DNA from 3 places in the Enterobacter sp. SA187 genome. Region 3 is predicted to be linked to each of the others. Evidence: predicted binding sites of a transcription regulator. Region 3 holds the regulator's gene; each other region holds the start of a gene.
What was found. The regulator CRP, encoded in region 3, controls carbon source genes, mostly activating them, when cyclic AMP is high. The targets are predictions, from matches to a motif close to ATGTGANNNNNNTCACAT.
Positions count from the first base shown of each region.

Region 1: a site for CRP is predicted at 2,649-2,666, ahead of BMF08_RS07290 (YjcB family protein). Genes of this name have one in related genera too.
Region 2: a site for CRP is predicted at 2,224-2,241, ahead of BMF08_RS04890 (glutathione S-transferase). Genes of this name have one in related genera too.

Region 1 covers NZ_CP019113.1:1,513,204-1,520,119, reverse strand. The annotation lists gene soxR (redox-sensitive transcriptional activator SoxR) at 1-139, opposite strand, end outside; gene soxS (superoxide response transcriptional regulator SoxS) at 224-547, shown strand; gene BMF08_RS07295 (EAL domain-containing protein) at 603-2,165, opposite strand; gene BMF08_RS07290 (YjcB family protein) at 2,716-2,997, shown strand; gene ssb1 (single-stranded DNA-binding protein SSB1) at 3,060-3,593, opposite strand; gene uvrA (excinuclease ABC subunit UvrA) at 3,869-6,694, shown strand; gene BMF08_RS07270 (MmcQ/YjbR family DNA-binding protein) at 6,695-6,916, opposite strand, start outside.
Region 2 covers NZ_CP019113.1:998,545-1,005,460, forward strand. The annotation lists gene selA (L-seryl-tRNA(Sec) selenium transferase) at 1-1,289, opposite strand, end outside; gene BMF08_RS04890 (glutathione S-transferase) at 1,382-1,990, opposite strand; gene BMF08_RS04895 (PTS mannitol transporter subunit IICBA) at 2,504-4,411, shown strand; gene mtlD (mannitol-1-phosphate 5-dehydrogenase) at 4,515-5,663, shown strand; gene mtlR (mannitol operon repressor MtlR) at 5,660-6,250, shown strand; gene BMF08_RS04910 (YibL family ribosome-associated protein) at 6,310-6,672, shown strand.
Region 3 covers NZ_CP019113.1:753,311-760,226, forward strand. The annotation lists gene mdcA (malonate decarboxylase subunit alpha) at 1-1,122, opposite strand, end outside; gene BMF08_RS03820 (hydrolase) at 1,395-2,411, shown strand; gene BMF08_RS03825 (YheU family protein) at 2,412-2,630, shown strand; gene BMF08_RS03830 (phosphoribulokinase) at 2,654-3,523, shown strand; gene BMF08_RS03835 (OsmC family protein) at 3,646-4,050, opposite strand; gene crp (cAMP-activated global transcriptional regulator CRP) at 4,356-4,988, shown strand; gene BMF08_RS03845 (YccS/YhfK family putative transporter) at 5,042-6,916, shown strand, end outside.

The DNA.
Region 1 (6,916 bases), 760 kb from region 3:
GCTGATTACCGCTGTTACGCACACTTTTAATCAGACCTTTGGCTTCATAAAAGTGCAATGCCGATACCGCCACGCCGCTACGTTTCGCCACTTCGCCGGGGGTGAGCAGCGCTTTAATACGCGGTAATTTCTTTTCCATAAATCGCTTTACCTCAAGTTAACTTGAGGAATTATACTCGCCCGCAGACAAAACGACAGCGGCAGAACTGACAAAGAGGCTAGTATGTCCCATCAGCAAATTATTCAGACACTGATTGAATGGATTGATGAACATATCGACCAACCTATGAACATTGATGTGGTCGCCAGAAAGTCCGGTTATTCGAAATGGTATTTACAGAGAATGTTCCGCGCGGTGATGCATCAGACGTTGGGGGATTACATCCGACAGCGCCGGTTACTGCTGGCGGCAGAAGCGCTGCGCACCACGCGGCGGCCCATTTTTGATATCGCCATGGACCTGGGCTATGTATCGCAGCAAACCTTTTCGCGTGTATTTCGCCGCGAATTCGACAGAACGCCCAGCGATTACCGTCATCAGATGTAAACCCCTATGAGCGCTTATCCCGTCAGGCGTCTGTTGAGACTACCGGGACAAGCGCTTAGTCGTGCTGCTGCGCCCAGTGAATAAAATCCTGCGGCGATAATGCCTTCGCAAAGTGCCAGCCCTGGCAGAACTGCACGCCGCGCTTTAGCAGCCAGGTGACCTGCTCCGCCGTTTCCACGCCTTCCGCAATGATCTTCAGACGCAGGCTGTGCGCCATCTCAATAATATGTTCAGCGATCAAATGGCTGGTGCTGTTAGTCGTCAGAGTATCGATAAAAGATTTGTCGATTTTCAGAATATCGACATTGAGGGAATATAAATTATGCAGGTTGGAATAGCCGGTACCGAAATCATCAATTGCCACTTCATAACCCGCATGACGGAACGCCTGAATAACCGGCGTGGTTTTCGGCACATCAATAAAGCCGCGCTCGGTCACTTCGATCTTAATTTGTTCAGCCCGCACCGCGTAATGTGTTGCCTTATCAGAAATAAGGGCAATCAGGCGTGACGAATGGAAATCCGAGGCGGATAAGTTAATTGAAATATAGAGGTGCGGGTTGGCGGCGAGGAAATGCCCCAGATCGGTAAACACCTCTTCAACCACATAATCGGTGACGCGTTCAATCAACCCTTCTTTTTCAGCCAGCGGTATAAACTCCACCGGGCTCATCACCGGACCATTAAACCCAGGCCAGCGCAGCAGGGCTTCTGCGCCCACGCATTTACCGGTTTTGATATCGATAATGGGTTGATAATGCAGCCTGAGTTGACGCTTTAGCAGCGCCCGATGCAGCAAACGCCGCGGGGAGTTAAATTCATGCCGGGTACGTGAGACTATCAGTAGAAGGAGAATACTGCCGATCAGCGCCAGCGGGACCAACAGCATGGCCTGATGATACAGGAAACCATAATAGCGGGTGCTGGACGTCGAGACGATCATCGAAACAGGTCGCTTGTCGGAATGGGCAATGGTATAGAAACGATTATCTGTCCGGAAGTTTAATTTCTCATTTTGTACATGTTCAGACAATATTTTAACGTTAGCGCCAGGACTGACTGAAAAGAAGGTTTTACTGATATTGTCATAAACGCCATACGTTAATGTACGATCGTCTGATGCCACTTCACTGTAAAAAAGTGGATTTACCACTACCGCATAATTACCGCGCCGCATATACACCATCTTATATCCGGAATAAAATGGCGTATCGCGATAGTAATAAATTGAAACGTCAGGATTACGTTTATAATCAGCAGCAGGAATAATATAAGGTTGAGGCAAAGTAATACTGGTGGAGCATAAAAAATGATCGCCCTGGGTATAGATGAGATCCGCCAGATAAAGCCGCCCGCGAATAATATTAAGCATATTTTGCCGATGCAACGGCGAACAGAGCGGGCCGCTGAATTTCAGGGCTTCGTCATAGGCAATATCTGCCTGACGGATCACCAGCTCGGTTTTATCCAGCGCGAGTTGCGCAAATGCATTGAGCTGCGCGCTGGTTTCTTTTACCGCGCGGATGTGTGCAAACCATAGCGCCAGCATCACAGGCAGTATAACTACCATGATGATCCCGACGATCCTCAGCACCTTGCGAAGTGCGCTATGATTCATTTCCGCCTAATATCCCTGCAAAATGTGTGCCTGTAATAACGACAGGATGCTTTGATTAACAGGTGATTACGTTGCATGAATCATAAGACATTAGCAACTGACTTTTTTCATAAGAAACCTAATATCTGCTTATGACGATAATATTCGTCCGTAAGGCAAACTAAAAGTGTTCCCCCTGTTTATATTAAGGAAAATAAATATCCAGTTCGTCGTCAAGGTTTAAGATAACTCAACAGGGGATCGCTGATTAACGCAAATTGCAGGCCGATAAAAATGATAACCGGCAGATGTTTATTTTTTAAACTGCAAAAGTGAATGGTGTGCAAAGAATACGCATAATAAAAAAATAATGTTGTTACCCTTCTGTTTCTAAAAGAGGCATATAGCCGTGGCCTGAAAGGCGCTAACAAAGCGGCTGACGCCCCCTTTATGGATATGAAACTGAGCAAAATTGACGCAGATCACTGGCGAATAAAAGAGCAAATGTGATATAGTTCACAAAAATTGTGAAAATGAAATCACGTTTCATTGGTTATCAGAGGAAGGGTTGATGGCTACCATTACCACCGGCGTGGTATTGCTACGCTGGCAGTTATTGAGCGCGGTGCTGATGTTTCTTGCCAGCACATTAAACATTCGCTTTCGCAAGTCTGATTATATCGGTCTTGCGGTGATCAGCAGCGGGCTGGGCGTGATCGCCGCCTGCTGGTTCGCCACCGGTTTGCTCGGCATTACGCTGATTGATGTGGCGGCGATCTGGAATAATATTAAAGACGTAATGATTGAAGCCTCCAGTCACACGCCACCTGAATGGCCGGTGGTCATCACCTGATGGCGTCGCACCAAAACAAAAGCCCCGTCAATGCGGGGCTTTTTGCGTACTGATGGTCAGGATCAGAACGGGATGTCGTCGTCAAAATCCATCGGCGGTTCGTTAGACTGCGCCGGTGCTGAAGACGGTTGCTGCGGGCGAGACTGCGCGCCGCCGCTGAACTGATTGCCGCCGCCCTGCGGTTGCTGAGGCTGACCCCAGCCGCCCTGCTGCTGGCCGCCGCCTGCCGGTGCGCCGCCACCCTGACGTCCACCCAGCATCTGCATTACGCCGCCAATCTGCGGAACGTTGATTTCAGTGGTGTAGCGTTCCTGACCGCTCTGATCGGTCCACTTACGGGTACGCAGGGAACCTTCGATATACACCTGGGAGCCTTTACGCAGATATTCACCGGCGATTTCCGCCAGTTTGCCAAACAGCACAACGCGGTGCCATTCAGTCTGCTCTTTAGTCTCACCGGTGTTTTTATCACGCCAGGATTCGGAGGTCGCCAGCGTAATGTTGGCGACTGCGCCACCACTCGGCATGTAGCGTACTTCCGGGTCCTGGCCCAGATTACCGACGAGAATCACCTTGTTTACGCCTCTGCTGGCCATGGTCGTGTCTCCTGAATACGTTTCTTAATAGTGTAAACGCGCGATTGTAGCATTACAAACCGCGCGATTGATACCTTGCGAGGCGGATTCCAGTAAACCGCGCCGTCGCGACATTGTTGCAAGACTCACTGGAAGGCGCATCATAACACTGTATATCCATTCAGGTTAAATTGTGTCATAATTAATCGTTTCAGTTCAGACCGCCGGGCGTGTTCTATGCTTACCGAAATGGATGCATAACGCTATGGCAGCCGAATCTCTACCGGGAAAGGTGAATGGATAAGATAGAAGTACGGGGCGCGCGTACCCATAATCTCAAGAACATCAACATCGTCATCCCACGCGACAAGCTGATTGTCGTGACCGGGCTTTCGGGTTCAGGCAAATCCTCGCTGGCTTTTGACACCCTTTATGCCGAAGGGCAGCGTCGTTACGTCGAATCGCTCTCTGCCTATGCGCGGCAGTTCCTGTCCCTCATGGAAAAGCCAGATGTCGATCATATTGAAGGGCTGTCGCCGGCAATCTCCATTGAGCAGAAGTCGACGTCGCACAACCCACGTTCCACGGTCGGGACCATTACCGAAATTCATGACTATCTGCGTCTGCTGTTTGCCCGCGTGGGCGAAGCGCGCTGCCCGGATCATAACGTTCCGCTGGCCGCGCAAACGGTCAGTCAGATGGTCGATAACGTGCTCTCGCAGCCTGAAGGCAAGCGGCTGATGCTGCTGGCGCCTATCATCAAAGATCGTAAGGGCGAGCACACCAAAACGCTGGAAAACCTGGCCAGCCAGGGTTATATCCGCGCCCGTATCGACGGCGAAGTCTGCGATCTTTCCGATCCGCCGACGCTTGAGCTGCAAAAGAAACACACCATTGAGGTGGTCATCGACCGCTTTAAAGTGCGCGACGATCTGACGCAGCGCCTTGCGGAATCCTTTGAAACCGCGCTGGATCTCTCCGGCGGAACGGCGATCGTGGCCGATATGGACGACGCCAAAGCGGGCGAACTGCTGTTCTCCGCAAACTTCGCCTGCCCGATTTGCGGCTACAGCATGAATGAGCTGGAACCGCGTATGTTCTCGTTCAACAACCCGGCGGGCGCCTGTCCGACCTGCGACGGGCTGGGCGTACAACAGTATTTCGATCCGGATCGGGTGATCCAGAATCCGGAGCTGTCGCTGGCGGGCGGCGCGATCCGCGGCTGGGATCGCCGAAACTTCTATTATTTCCAGATGCTGCGCTCCCTTGCCGAACACTACAAGTTCGACGTGGAAGCGCCGTGGGCCAGCCTGAGCGCTAACGTACATAAAGTGGTGCTGTTCGGATCCGGCAAAGAGAACGTCGAATTTAAGTACATGAACGATCGCGGCGATACTTCCGTGCGACGCCATCCGTTTGAAGGCGTGCTGCACAATATGGAGCGCCGTTATAAAGAGACGGAATCCAGCGCGGTACGTGAAGAGCTGGCGAAGTTCATCAGCAACCGCTCGTGCACCACCTGTGACGGAACGCGTCTGCGTCGTGAAGCGCGCCACGTGTTTGTGGAAGACACGCCGCTGCCGACCATTTCCGACATGAGCATCGGCCATGCGATGGATTTCTTCACCAATCTGAAACTTTCCGGCCAGCGTGCAAAAATCGCTGAAAAAGTGCTGAAAGAGATTGGCGATCGTCTGAAATTCCTCGTGAACGTTGGGCTGAACTACCTGACGCTGTCCCGTTCGGCAGAGACCCTGTCCGGCGGCGAAGCGCAGCGTATCCGTCTGGCGAGCCAGATCGGTGCTGGTGTGGTGGGCGTGATGTACGTGCTGGATGAGCCGTCTATCGGTCTGCATCAGCGCGATAACGAACGTCTGCTCGGCACGCTGATCCATCTGCGTAACCTCGGCAACACGGTGATTGTGGTGGAGCATGATGAAGATGCGATCCGCGCCGCAGATCACGTTATCGATATCGGCCCGGGCGCAGGCGTTCATGGCGGTCAGGTAGTGGCTGAAGGTACGCTTGAAGACATCATGGCGGTGCCGGAATCGCTGACCGGGCAGTTTATGAGCGGCGTACGTAAGATTGAGATCCCGAAAGCGCGTGTGCCTGCGGATCCGGAAAAAGTGCTTAAGCTGACCGGCGCGCGCGGCAACAACCTGAAGGATGTCACCCTGACGCTGCCGGTAGGCCTGTTTACCTGCATCACCGGCGTGTCCGGCTCGGGTAAATCGACGCTGATCAACGATACGCTGTTCCCGATCGCCCAGCGCCAGCTCAACGGCGCAACCATCGCCGAGCCTGCGCCCTATCGTGACGTTCAGGGTCTGGAACATTTCGATAAAGTTATCGATATCGACCAGAGCCCGATTGGCCGTACGCCGCGCTCTAACCCGGCGACCTACACCGGCGTGTTTACGCCCGTGCGCGAGCTGTTTGCCGGTGTTCCGGAGTCGCGTTCACGCGGCTATACGCCGGGCCGTTTCAGCTTTAACGTGCGCGGCGGGCGTTGCGAAGCCTGTCAGGGCGATGGCGTGATCAAAGTCGAAATGCACTTCCTGCCGGACATTTATGTGCCGTGCGACCAGTGCAAAGGCAAGCGCTATAACCGTGAAACGCTGGAGATCAAATACAAAGGCAAGACGATCCATGAAGTGCTGGATATGACCATCGAAGAAGCGCGCGAGTTCTTTGATGCCGTACCATCACTGGCGCGTAAACTGCAAACGCTGATGGACGTTGGCCTGACCTATATTCGTCTTGGACAATCCGCCACCACGCTGTCCGGCGGTGAAGCACAGCGCGTGAAGCTGGCGCGTGAGCTGTCGAAACGCGGTACCGGTCAGACGTTGTATATCCTTGATGAACCGACGACCGGCCTGCACTTCGCGGACATTCAGCAACTGCTGGAAGTGCTGCACCAGTTACGCGATCAGGGTAATACCATCGTGGTGATTGAGCATAACCTGGACGTGATCAAAACCGCAGACTGGATCGTCGATCTGGGGCCGGAAGGCGGCAGCGGCGGCGGGGAAATCCTCGTCTCCGGCACGCCGGAAACCGTTGCCGGGTGCGAAGCCTCGCACACGGCGCGCTTCCTCAAACCGATGCTGAAGTAATCAGACGGAAAGTTGCTGCCTGACGGCGTCGGGCAGCGCACTGACCACCAGCTGATACGAGGCGTCTACCAGATAGTAAATCTGCGAATCCGGCAGCGATCCATCGAGAAATACCGTGCTCCAGTGCGCTTTGTTCAGACGCGCGCTGGGGCGCACATCGCTGTGTTCATTACGCAATAATTCCGCCAGCTCCGGGCTGGTTTTCAGCGTGACCGCCGGACG
Region 2 (6,916 bases), 250 kb from region 3:
CCAGTGCGCCATTGCGCCGCCAGGGTTTCAAGCCTGCTGCCGCGCCCGTCCTGCGGGGTGAAGGTCAGGGCCACGCTCGGCAGCCGATCCACCGGCAGGGAACCGCTGCCAATCTGCGACAGGCAGGCTTCAATCTGTACGTGGAAATCAGCAAAATGCGCGGCAAGTACCGGCTGAAGTTTTTCCGCCAGGGCGCGGATCGTCGCGGTATCGCGGGTCAGCAATCGCAGCGTCGGCAAATCCTGCGTGAGTTTTTCCGGATGCAGATAGAGGCGCAGCGTGGCCTCCAGCGCGGCGAGGGTCATCTTGTCTGCCCGCAGCGCGCGTTTTAACGGGTGCTGTTGCAGACGGGCAATCAGCGCTTTTTTGCCGACGATGATCCCGGCCTGCGGGCCGCCGAGCAGTTTATCGCCGGAGAAACTGACCAGGCTGACGCCCGCGGCGATCAGCGCCTGCGGCATAGGTTCTTTCGGCAGCCCGTACTGGCTGAGATCCACCAGCGAGCCGCTGCCTAAATCCACCACCACCGGCACGTCCCGCTCGTTGCCAATGGCTACCAGTTCCGCTTCGTCCACGGCTTTCGTAAAGCCTTCGATCTGATAATTACTGGTATGCACTTTCATCAGCAGCGCAGTATTGTCGTTGATGGCCTGACGATAGTCTTTCGCATGGGTGCGGTTAGTGGTGCCGACTTCATGCAGCTCGCAGCCCGCCTGACGCATGACGTCCGGAATGCGAAACGCGCCGCCAATCTCCACCAGCTCGCCGCGCGACACCACCACTTCCTGGCCGCTGGCCGTAGCCGCCAGCATTAACAGTACCGCCGCCGCGTTGTTATTGACGATACAGGCGTCTTCCGCCCCCGTCAGACGGCACAGCATGGCGGCCAGCGCGCTGTCACGATGTCCGCGCCCGGCACCATCCAGATCGTACTCCAGCGACACCGGAGAACGCATCGCCTGTGCCACCGCCTCGATCGCCGCTTCCGCCTGTAATGCCCGCCCGAGATTGGTGTGCAGCACGGTGCCGGTCAGGTTGATCACCGGACGGATAGCGCTCTGCTGCTGATGGTGAAGATGCTGACGTGTGGCCCCGGCCCAGTCAGCGCTCCAGTCCGGCAGCGTCTGGCTGTCGTGAATGGCGGCGCGGGCCTCGTTCTGCAACAGGCGCAGCGCCTCCACCACCCGCGTATGGCCAAAAGTGGCTAACAGCGGGCGGAAGGCATCATCACGCAATAAACGGTCGGTTGCCGGGATCTGGCTGAACAGGGAACGATTTTCAGGGGTCATGACACTGCCTTGCTGTGATTGGCCCCTCCGTCGGGAAGGGGTCGACGTGAGGGGATTGTACAGCGTCTTTGCTCAGGCTGTCATAATGCGTATCAAGCCTTTGGCGGTTCGGTGCGGGCAAAGCTTTCGCGCTGGAAGAGCGTTTCCACCAGCTTCACCAGCTGCGGGCGCTCCACGCACCAGCCCGGCGACACGCGGCGGAAGTTCAGATAACCAATCGCGCAGGCGACAGCGATGTTCGCCAGATCGAGGGACTGCGACTGCAACACGCCGTTGGCGGCGTATTGTTCCAGGGCATCCAGCGCGCGGCTGATTTTTTCCCGCTGGCGCACCAGTTCGCTTTCCGACTGCTGTGCTGCCGGACGGGCCTGCTCGCGCACGGAGGTCAGCGCCGCATCCATAATGCCGTCCGCCAGCGCTTCCAGCTGCCGCACCCGTAATGCCGCTTTCGCATCGCTGGGCAGCAATGCAGGCGCCATACCCAGCTGTTCCAGATATTCCGCAATAATGGGGGAATCAAACCAGGTTTCACCGTCGTCAGTCACCAGCGCGGGCACTTTACCAAGCGGGTTAAATTGCGAAACGCCATTCTCTGCGTTATAGGGCATTTCGTTGACGAATTCGAAGGTGATGCCTTTTTCCAGCAAGATCACGGAAATCTTCCGCACGAAGGGGCTGGTGTAGCTGCCAATCAGTTTCATGGCCGGGTCCTTAATCGCCTGTGAAGAGATAATTATGGCCCACCGCCGCGCAAAAGGCAGGGGCGCCTTCATAAATGTGAAAAGTCTGTTCCGTAAGGTGTCGGCAGTGTAAGGAAGTTACATCTGCCGTCTGCGTCTACATCACAGTTTGCCTTTGATCACAGTCAGAAAACTCCTGACAAAAATATCTTGTGATTAAGATCACAAATAAATAACAAAGTCATGAAATACAAATGTGATTAACATCACATTAACAGCCATTCTGCGTCGATTTTTTCGGCGGTGTTCTTTTTTTACACCAGTGTTTTGTGAAGTTGATCACGCCTTATCCCCGGATACACCCTATGTTTATGTGATTCAGATCACACCAAAGGGCGCTGTCTGGACAGAAAGGCGATTCGGTGCCAGATTTCGCCTCACACACATCATGGGTCCGGCTACCTCTGCCGCCACATTAACAACAAACCTCGGGCTTCCGGCCTGTGCGCTAGCAAACATAAGAAGGGGTGTTTTATGTCATCCGATATCAAGATCAAGGTGCAAAGCTTTGGTCGATTCCTTAGCAATATGGTAATGCCCAACATCGGCGCGTTTATCGCCTGGGGTATTATTACTGCACTCTTTATTCCGACAGGATGGTTACCTAACGAAACGCTGGCGAAACTCGTCGGCCCGATGATTACTTATCTGCTGCCGCTGCTGATCGGTTATACCGGTGGTCGTCTGGTTGGCGGTGAGCGTGGCGGCGTGGTCGGTGCTATCACCACCATGGGCGTTATCGTGGGCGCAGATATGCCGATGTTCCTCGGCGCTATGATTGCCGGTCCGCTGGGCGGTCTGTGCATCAAGAAATTTGATGCCGCGGTAGATGGTAAGATCAAATCCGGTTTCGAAATGCTGGTGAATAACTTCTCCGCCGGCATCATCGGTATGATCCTCGCCATTCTTGCCTTCCTCGGCATTGGCCCGGCGGTTGAAGTGCTGTCTAAAGCACTGGCTGCGGGCGTTAACTTCATGGTCGTCCATGACATGCTGCCGCTGGCGTCCATCTTTGTTGAACCGGCGAAAATCCTGTTCCTCAACAACGCCATCAACCACGGTATCTTCTCGCCGCTGGGTATTCAGCAATCTCACGATCTCGGCAAGTCCATCTTCTTCCTGATTGAAGCAAACCCGGGTCCGGGTATGGGTGTACTGCTGGCGTATATGTTCTTTGGTCGCGGCAGCGCGAAACAGTCTGCGGGCGGCGCGGCAATCATCCACTTCCTGGGTGGTATCCACGAAATTTACTTCCCGTATGTCCTGATGAATCCGCGTCTGCTGATCGCGGTGATCCTCGGCGGTATGACTGGCGTGTTTACGCTGAGCGTGCTGGGCGGTGGTCTGGTGTCTCCGGCGTCTCCGGGTTCTATCCTGGCGGTACTGGCGATGACCCCGAAGGGTGCCTATTTTGCTAACCTCGCCGCGATTTTCGCTGCGCTGGCCGTTTCTTTCGTCATCTCCGCCATTCTGCTGAAAACCAGCAAAGTGAAAGAAGACGACGATATTGAAGCCGCAACCCGTCGCATGCAGGACATGAAAGCCGAGTCCAAAGGCGCCTCTCCGCTGACCGCGGGCGAAGTGTCCAACGACCTGAGCCATGTGCGTAAAATCATCGTCGCCTGTGATGCCGGTATGGGCTCCAGCGCCATGGGCGCAGGCGTGCTGCGTAAGAAAGTGCAGGATGCGGGGCTGACTAACATCTCCGTGACCAACAGCGCGATCAACAACCTGCCGGGCGATGTTGACCTGGTGATCACGCACCGCGACCTGACCGAGCGTGCGATGCGCCAGGTGCCGCAGGCGCAGCATATTTCGCTGACCAACTTCCTCGACAGCGGCCTGTACACCAGCCTGACTGAACGTCTGGTTGCCGCACAGCGCCACGAGCAAAATGAAGAGAAAGTGCGCACCAGCCTGCAGGACAGCTTCGACGAAAGTAACAGCCACCTGTTCCGCCTCGGCGCAGAAAACATCTTCCTGGGCCGCACGGCGAGCACCAAAGAAGAAGCCATTATTTTTGCCGGTGAGCAGCTGGTGAAAGGCGGTTACGTTGAGCCGGAGTATGTGCAGGCGATGCTGGATCGCGAAAAATTGACCCCGACCTATCTGGGTGAGTCCATCGCCGTGCCGCACGGTACGGTTGAAGCGAAAGACCGTGTTCTGAAGACCGGCGTGGTATTCTGTCAGTATCCGGAAGGCGTACGCTTCGGTGATGATGCCGACGACATTGCCCGTCTGGTTATCGGTATCGCCGCCCGTAACAACGAGCACATCCAGGTGATCACCAGCCTGACTAACGCGCTGGACGACGAATCTGTGATTGAGCGCCTGACACACACGCAGAGCGTTGAAGAAGTGCTGGCCCTGCTGAACAAGTAAGGTTACGCCCTTTCCCCTCTCCCATTGGGAGAGGGTTAGGGTGAGGGGAATTCGCCTCCTCACCCCAGCCCTCTCGGGTAAAAACATTGATGAAGGTAATTCTATGAAAGCATTACATTTTGGCGCAGGTAATATCGGACGTGGTTTCATCGGCAAATTGCTGGCGGACGCGGGTATTGAGCTGACATTCGCCGATGTGAATCAGGCCGTGCTCGATGCCCTGAATGCCCGTCATAGCTATCAGGTTCACGTTGTTGGTGAAAATGAGCAGGTGGACACCGTTTCCGGCGTTAACGCGGTCAACAGCACTGGCGATGAAGTCATCGATCTCATCGCGCAGGTGGATCTGGTGACCACGGCGGTTGGCCCGGTGGTGCTGGAGCGCATTGCTCCTGCCATCGCCAAAGGTCTGGCAAAACGTAAAGCCCAGGGTAACGACACGCCGCTGAATATCATCGCCTGTGAAAACATGGTGCGCGGCACCACGCAGCTGAAAGGCCACGTGTTCAACGCGCTGGCGGAAGAGGATAAAGCCTGGGTGGAAGCGCATACCGGCTTTGTGGACTCCGCTGTAGACCGTATCGTGCCGCCGTCGGCCTCCGCTACCAACGATCCGCTGGAAGTCACCGTGGAAACCTTCAGCGAATGGATCGTCGACCAGACCCAGTTCAAAGGCACGCTGCCGAATATTCCGGGCATGGAGCTGACCGATAACCTGATGGCCTTCGTGGAGCGTAAGCTCTTCACCCTGAATACCGGCCACGCCATTACCGCCTATCTCGGCCAGCAGGCCGGTTTGCAGACTATCCGTGATGCCATTCTCGACGAGAAAATCCGTACTGTGGTAAAAGGTGCGATGGTGGAAAGCGGCGCGGTGCTGATCAAACGTTATGGCTTTGAAACGCAGAAACACGCCGCCTATATCCAGAAAATTTTGGGTCGTTTCGAAAACCCCTATCTGAAAGATGATGTGGAGCGCGTTGGCCGTCAGCCGCTGCGTAAACTGAGCGCGGGCGATCGCCTGATCAAGCCGCTGCTGGGCACGCTGGAATACGACCTGCCGCATCACAACCTGGTGCTGGGTATTGCCGCCGCGATGCACTATCGCAGCGAGCAGGATCCGCAGGCCATTGAGCTGGCGCAGTTGATTGAAGAGAAAGGCCCGCAGGCGGCTCTGGCGCAGATTTCCGGGCTGGACGCGGCGAGCGACGTCGTGACCGAGGCCGTTAACGCGTACAACGCAAAGGCATGATGCCAAACCCGGCGCGGAGCTTTCCGCGCCCGAACAACAGATTGTCGGATATGCAGGCAATAATGGAAGAAACCCAGGCCTTTGAAAACCGTGTGCTTGAGCGTCTTAATGCAGGCAAAACCGTACGCAGCTTTTTGATCGCCGCCGTCGAGCTACTGACCGAGGCGGTGAACATTCTGGTGCTTCAGGTTTTTCGCAAAGACGATTACGCGGTGAAATATGCCGTTGAGCCGCTGCTGGACGGCAACGGCCCGCTGGGCGATTTGTCGGTGCGCTTAAAACTGATTTACGGGCTTGGCGTCATCAGCCGTCCGGAATACGAGGACGCCGAGCTGCTGATGGCGCTGCGGGAAGAGCTGAATCACGACGGCAACGAATACGCTTTCACCGACGACGAGATCTTGGGCCCCTTCGGTGAGCTGCACTGCGTCGCCGCCCTGCCCCCCGCGCCGCAGTTTGATCTCAGCGATGCCGATCTCTATGCCATGCAAAAGCAGCGTTATCAACAGGTTGTACGTTCCACCATGGTGCTTTCCCTGACAGAGCTGATCTCCCGCATCAGCCTGAAAAAAGCCTTTCAGAAGTAACCGCCCGCGGTTTAGTGTATCCTTAGCGCAATATCTCCCCGATTCAGAGTCCAATTGTCATGAAAGAAGTTGAAAAGAGTGAAATTAAACGCCTGAGCGATCGCCTTGACGCTATCCGCCACCAGCAGGCCGATATTTCGCTGGCCGAAGCCGCCGACAAATACGCCGAGCTGGAAAAAGAAAAAGAGACGCTGGAAGGCGAAATCGCCCGTTTGCGCGCCCTGCACGGGCATAAGCTGAGCAAAGAAGCGCAGAAACTGGCGGATATGCCGTTCCGCCGCGCCATCACCAAAAAAGAACAGGCCGACATGGGCAAGCTGAAGAAAAGCGTGCGCGGCCTGGTGGTGGTGCATCCGATGACCGAATTAGGTCGCGAAATGAAGCTGACCGAGATGACCGGCTTTTCGAAAACCGAATTCTGATCCCCTGCTTTCTGACCTCTCCCCGTCCGCGGGAGAGGTTTTTATCTGCGCTTCCCTTCTGATGTGGTCCTACCAATCCTGCCCCTGAGTCCTGTTCTGCTCACAGATATATCATTTCCTGTCACACATGCATTGCCAGTCAATAACATTTAGTTAACCATTCATTGTCATTAACCCTACAAACCTTAACTGGCAGGGCCACTTTTACAGACAGTGTGACGTGCAGACGAGCGCAGACTCGCCG
Region 3 (6,916 bases):
CAGACGACCGCGGGTTACGGTCGAGGAGTTGGCGAAACCATCAACCTGTAAGGTCGAACCGATAAACATATCCACCGCGTACTGCCCTGCCAGCTGGCAGAACGCGCGGTTGGAGCGCATGGAGCCGTCGGCGCCGGTAAAGAAAATGTCCGGACGGGCGCGGATATACTCTTCCATCCCCAGTTCACCACCGAAGCAGTGCACACTCTCCACCCAACCGCTTTCGATCGCCGGGATCAGCGTCGGGTGCGGGTTCAGCGTCCAGTGTTTACAGATTTTGCCTTTCAGCCCCAGCTGTTCGCCGTAGGTGGGCAGCAGCAGTTCGATGGCAGCGGTATTAAAGCCGATACCGTGGTTCAGCGACTGCACCTGGTGTTCGGCGTAAATGCCTTTGATCGCCATCATCGCCATCAGGATGTGTTCCTGTTTGATGAGGCGCGGATCGCGGGTAAATAGCGGTTCGATAAAGAACGGTTTGTCCGCTACCACCACGTAGTCGATCCAGGAGCCGGGGATGTCGACACGCGGTAAATCGCATTCGTCATCCACCAGTTCGTTAACCTGGGCGATGACGATGCCGTCACGGAACGCTGCGGCTTCGACCAGCGCAGGAGTGTCTTCAGTGCTCGGCCCGGTGTAAAGGTTACCTTTGCGGTCAGCTTTGTAGCCGGCGATCAGCGCGACGTTCGGCGACAGATCGACATAAAGACGGGAATAGAGTTCGATGTAAGTGTGGATCGCGCCGATTTCCAGTTGACCGTCTTCCAGCAGCTGCGAAATGCGCAGGCTTTGCGTACCGGAGAACGAGAAGTCGAGCTTACGGGCGATGCCCTTTTCAAAAATATCGAGGTGTTCGCTGCGGCCAACGCTTGGCATGATCATGTGCAGATCGTGCACTTTTTGCGGGCTGACTTGCGCAAGGGAGCGGGAAAGAAAATCCGCCTGTTTTTGGTTATTGCCTTCCAGCACCACTTTGTCGCCGGGTGCGATAAGTTTTTCCAGCATGGCGACCAGGTCGTCGGTCGGCAGCACTTTGCCTTCTACCGGGACAGAAGCCAGACGACGCTGTTTCTCGGTACGTCGTGTGTTCCATACCCGTGCAGGCGTTTGCCCAGATAACATTATTAACCTCCTGATTCAGCACATCATTTTGATTTGCTTAACACTGCACTAAGTGTGCGCTCTGGTGAGAAAGTCATCAATTAAGCCCTGTGCTTAATCATTAGCCTGAGAGTAATAATCAAAGTGACAATCTGTGATGGAGATCAGGAAAAGCAACGCAAAAAGTATCTATGGCAGGCAACGCATCAGGGCCGGAAACGCAATTTCATCCGCAGCAGCGGGGTTTAACAGGTATAGTAGTCGGCAGACTTTTAAGAACACATCGCACGATTATGGCTCAAATAACGCCCTTAGAGATCCCGGATACTGCCGCTGACAGCCTTGCATTTCGCCCACTGGCCGGCGCAGCCAATCCCCACCTGCAAACCATGCTGCCGCGCCTCATTCGCCGTCGGCTCCAGTTCACGCCCCAGTGGCAGCGCCTTGAGCTGCCGGATGGCGATTTTGTCGATCTCGCCTGGAGCGAAGATCCGCATGTGGCCAAACATAAGCCCAGGCTGGTGGTGTTTCACGGTCTGGAAGGCAGCCTGCACAGCCCGTACGCCCACGGTTTGATCAACGCCGCCCGCGCGCGCGGCTGGCTCGGCGTGGTGATGCACTTTCGCGGCTGTAGTGGCGAACCCAATCGTCTGAAGCGCATTTACCACTCCGGGGAAACGGAAGACGGCACCTGGTTTTTACACTGGTTACAGCGTGAGTTTGGCGCAGCGCCCACGGCAGCGGTGGGTTTTTCCCTCGGCGGTAATATGCTCGGCTGTCTGCTGGGCAAAAATGAACCCGATCTGCCGCTCAATGCTGCGGTGATCGTATCGGCTCCGCTGGTGCTGGAAGCCTGTAGCTATCATATGGATAAAGGCTTTTCGCGCTTTTATCAGCACTATTTGCTGAACCTGTTAAAGGGCAACGCGATGCGCAAGCTGAAGGCGTATCCGGATTCACTGCCGGTTGATCTTACCCGCCTGCGTCGTATGCGCCGCATCCGGGATTTTGACGATCTGATCACCGCCCGTATCCACGGCTTTACCGACGCCATCGACTATTATCGTCAGTGCAGCGCCATGCCGGTGTTGCCGAAGATTCGCAAGCCGACGCTTATCATTCATGCCAAAGACGATCCGTTTATGGATCATAATGTTATTCCGGCGGCGGGTTATTTACCGCCCAACGTGGAGTATCAGTTGACGGAACACGGCGGGCACGTGGGCTTTGTGGGCGGGACGCTGCGCCGCCCGGAAATGTGGCTGGAAAAGCGCATTCCCGACTGGCTGACAACATATCTGGAGGCGTAAATGATTATCCCCTGGCAGGATCTGGCAACAGAGACGCTCGACAGCCTGATCGAGAGCTTTGTCTTGCGTGAAGGCACCGATTATGGTGAACATGAGCGTTCACTTGAACAAAAGGTCGCCGACGTTAAGCGCCAGCTGCAAACCGGAGAAGCGGTGCTGGTGTGGTCTGAACTGCATGAAACGGTGAACATCATGCCGAAGAAGCAGTTTCGCGAATAAAACCAGTTTTAGGGAGCGTTGCTATGTCTGCCAAACATCCGGTGATTGCCGTAACGGGTTCCAGCGGAGCCGGAACCACCACCACCAGCCTCGCGTTTCGTAAGATTTTCGCGCAACTGGATCTGCGCGCCGCAGAAGTGGAAGGCGACAGCTTTCACCGTTACACGCGCCCGGAAATGGACATGGCGATCCGTAAAGCGCGCGATGCCGGACGGCATATCAGCTATTTCGGCCCGGAAGCAAATGACTTCGGGCTGCTGGAGCAGACGTTTATCGAGTACGGGCTGACCGGCACCGGCCAGTCACGTAAATATCTCCATACCTACGATGAGGCAGTGCCGTGGAATCAGGTGCCGGGCACCTTCACACCGTGGCAACCGTTGCCTGAACCTACCGACGTGCTGTTTTATGAAGGGCTGCACGGCGGCGTGGTGACGCCACAGCAGGACGTGTCGCGCCATGTGGATCTGCTGGTCGGCGTGGTGCCGATCATTAACCTGGAGTGGATCCAGAAGCTGGTGCGCGATACCAGCGAGCGCGGGCATTCACGGGAAACGGTGATGGATTCGGTGGTGCGGTCGATGGAAGACTACATCAACTTTATTACGCCGCAGTTTTCCCGCACGCACATTAACTTCCAGCGCGTGCCGACCGTGGATACTTCCAACCCCTTCGCCGCGAAAGCGATCCCGTCGCTGGACGAAAGCTTTGTGGTGATCCATTTCCGTAATCTGGAAGGCATCGATTTTCCCTGGCTGCTGGCGATGTTGCAGGGCTCATTCATTTCCCACATCAATACATTAGTGGTGCCGGGCGGAAAAATGGGGCTGGCGATGGAGCTGATCATGCTGCCGCTGGTGCAGCGGCTGATGGAAGGCAAGAAAATCGAGTGATTTTTTGTGCCGGATGGCGGCGTGAACGCCTTATCCGGCCTACAGATTAAGCTTTTGTAGGCCGGATAAGCGTAGCGCCATCCGGCAGGGTTAGCGCAGCGCCACCTGACGTGCACCAAAAATCACCCCTCAATCACCTCAAACGAATGGGTGATAGTGGCGGCTTTTTCCAGCATCAGCGCCACCGAACAATACTTCTCTGCCGACAGATCCACCGCGCGGGCTACCGCCGCTTCTTTCAGCGCTTTGCCGGTGACGATAAAGTGCAGATTGATGTGCGTGAACAGACGCGGCGCCTCTTCACGGCGCTCGGAGGTCAGTTTGACTTCGCAATCCGTCACATCGTGACGCCCTTTTTGCAGAATGGATACCACGTCAATGGCGCTGCATCCCCCGGCGGCCATCAACACCATCTCCATCGGGCTTGGCGCTTTATCGCCTGAGTTGCCGTCCATCAGGATCTGGTGGCCTGAAGCAGACTCGCCCAGGAACGTTAAACCTTCTACCCATTTGACTCTTGCTTGCATTTTATTCGCTCCGGCGCGGTAAATTTCCCTTCAGATTACGCGCACATAACAATTCTCGCAACGGAAGGCGACCTGCATCATGCTGAAGCGAGACACCAGGAGACACACAGCAAAAGCTATGCTAAAACATTCTGGCTGCTACAGTGATACATTGACGTTGCACATGTATGCAGACGACATCAAACATTAAAGGCTGGATTTTCGAACGGCCACTTCCCGGGAACAGGGAAGCATATGATTGCAACCCCAGAGGCAGAGTGTTCATCCTGGCTCTGGAGCCAGCTTATAACAGAGGATAACCGCGCATGGTGCTTGGCAAACCGCAAACAGACCCGACTCTCGAATGGTTCTTGTCTCATTGCCATATTCATAAGTACCCGTCGAAGAGCACGCTGATTCACCAGGGTGAAAAAGCGGAAACGTTGTATTACATCGTTAAAGGCTCAGTGGCAGTGCTCATCAAGGATGAAGAAGGTAAAGAGATGATCCTCTCTTACCTCAACCAGGGAGATTTTATCGGTGAACTGGGCCTGTTTGAAGAAGGTCAGGAGCGCAGTGCCTGGGTACGTGCTAAAACCGCTTGTGAAGTGGCAGAAATCTCGTACAAAAAATTCCGTCAGCTTATCCAGGTGAACCCGGATATTCTGATGCGCCTGTCTTCCCAGATGGCGCGCCGCCTGCAGGTGACGTCCGAGAAAGTGGGTAACCTCGCCTTCCTCGACGTGACTGGCCGCATCGCGCAGACGCTGCTGAACCTGGCCAAACAGCCGGACGCCATGACCCACCCGGACGGTATGCAAATTAAAATTACCCGTCAGGAGATCGGTCAGATCGTTGGCTGCTCCCGTGAAACCGTCGGTCGCATTCTGAAGATGCTGGAAGATCAAAACCTGATCTCTGCGCACGGTAAAACCATCGTGGTTTACGGAACCCGCTAAGCCCCTCAAACGGCGTATTGCATCTGCGAGACGCCGTTTTTGTTTGCATTCTCATGTGGCGCAGGCTGATCTATCACCCGGAAATTAACTACGCCCTGCGACAAACGCTGGTGTTGTGTCTCCCTGTGGCCATCGGCCTCGCCTTCGGGCACCTGCAACAGGGGCTGCTGTTCTCTCTCGTTCCTGCCTGCTGCAACATTGCCGGGCTCGATACCCCCCATAAACGCTTTTTCAAACGCCTGATCGTGGGCGGCTCGCTGTTTGCGGGCTGTAGCCTGGCGGTGCAGCTATTGCTGGCGGAGAACATCGCCCTGCCGCTGATCCTCGGCGGGCTGGCGCTGCTGCTTGGCGTCACGGCAGAGATCAGCGCCCTGCACGCGCGCCTGCTGCCGGCGTCGCTTATCGCCGCCATCTTTACCTTAAGCCTTGCCGGAAATATGCCGGTATGGGAGCCGCTGCTGATTTATGCCTCCGGCACGCTGTGGTACGGGCTGTTTAACTGGCTGTGGTTCTGGATGTGGCGCGAACAGCCGCTGCGCGAATCCTTAAGCCTGCTCTACCGCCAGCTGGCGGAGTACTGCGAAGCTAAATACAGTCTGCTGACCCAGCATGCGGATCCGGAAAAAGCCCTGCCGCCGCTGCTGGCGCGTCAGCAGAAAGCCGTGGATCTGATCAGCCAGTGTTACCAGCAAATGCACATGCTCGCCGCTAATCAGCATAACGATTACAAGCGCCTGCTGCGGGCGTTTCAGGTGGCGCTGGACCTGCAGGAGCATATTTCCGTCAGCCTGCATCAGCCCCAGGAAGTGCAAAAACTGGTGGAGCAGAGTCACGCCGAAGCGGTGATCCGCTGGAACGCGCAGGTGGTCGCCGCCCGGCTGCGGGTGCTGGCGGACGACATTCTCTATCACCGTTTTCCTGTGCGCTTTAATATGGATAAGCAGGTCGGCGCGCTGGAAAAAATCGCCCGTCAGCATCCGGATAACCCGGTCGGCCAGTTCTGCGCCTGGCACTTCAGCCGTATCGCCAGAGTACTGCGCACCCAGCGCCCGCTGTATGTGCGCGATCTGATGGAGGATAAACAGCGCCGCCAGCCGCTGATCCCGGCGCTCAAAAGCTATCTGTCGTTTAAATCCCCGGCGCTGCGCAATGCGGCGCGCATTGCCGTGATGCTCGCCATCGCCAGCCTGATGGGGATCGCGCTGCATCTGCCCAAGCCCTACTGGATCCTGATGACGGTACTGCTGGTGACGCAAAACGGCTACGGCGCAACGCGGGTGCGTATTCAGCACCGGGCGGCGGGGACTATGGCGGGGCTGATTATTGCCGGTATCACGCTGCACTTTCACGTGCCGGAAGGCTATACGCTGCTCGGTATGCTGGTGGTGACGCTGATTAGCTATCTGATCATCCGCAAGAATTATGGCTGGGCGACGGTGGGCTTCACCATCACCGCGGTGTATTCGTTACAGCTGCTGACGCTGAGCGGCGACCAGTTTATCGTCGCCAGGCTTATCGATACGCTGATTGGCTGTCTGATCGCCTTTGGCGGCATGGTCTGGCTGTGGCCGCAGTGGCAGAGCGGGCTGTTGCGGCAGAACGCCCACGACGCGCTGGAGGCGGACCAGGAGGCCATCCGCCTGATCCTCAGCGACGATCCGCAGCCCACGCCGCTGGCGTACCAGCGCATGCGCGTCAATCAGGCACACAATACGCTGTTTAACTCGCTCAATCAGGCAATGCAGGAGCCGGGCTTTAACACTCATTACCTGGAAGATATGAAACTCTGGGTGACGCACAGCCAGTTTATCGTCGAGCACATTAACGCGATGACCACCCTGGCGCGCGAGCACACCATGCTGACGCCGGATCTGGCGCAACGTTATCTGGAATCCTGTGAAATTGCGCTTCAGCGTTGCCAGCAGCGC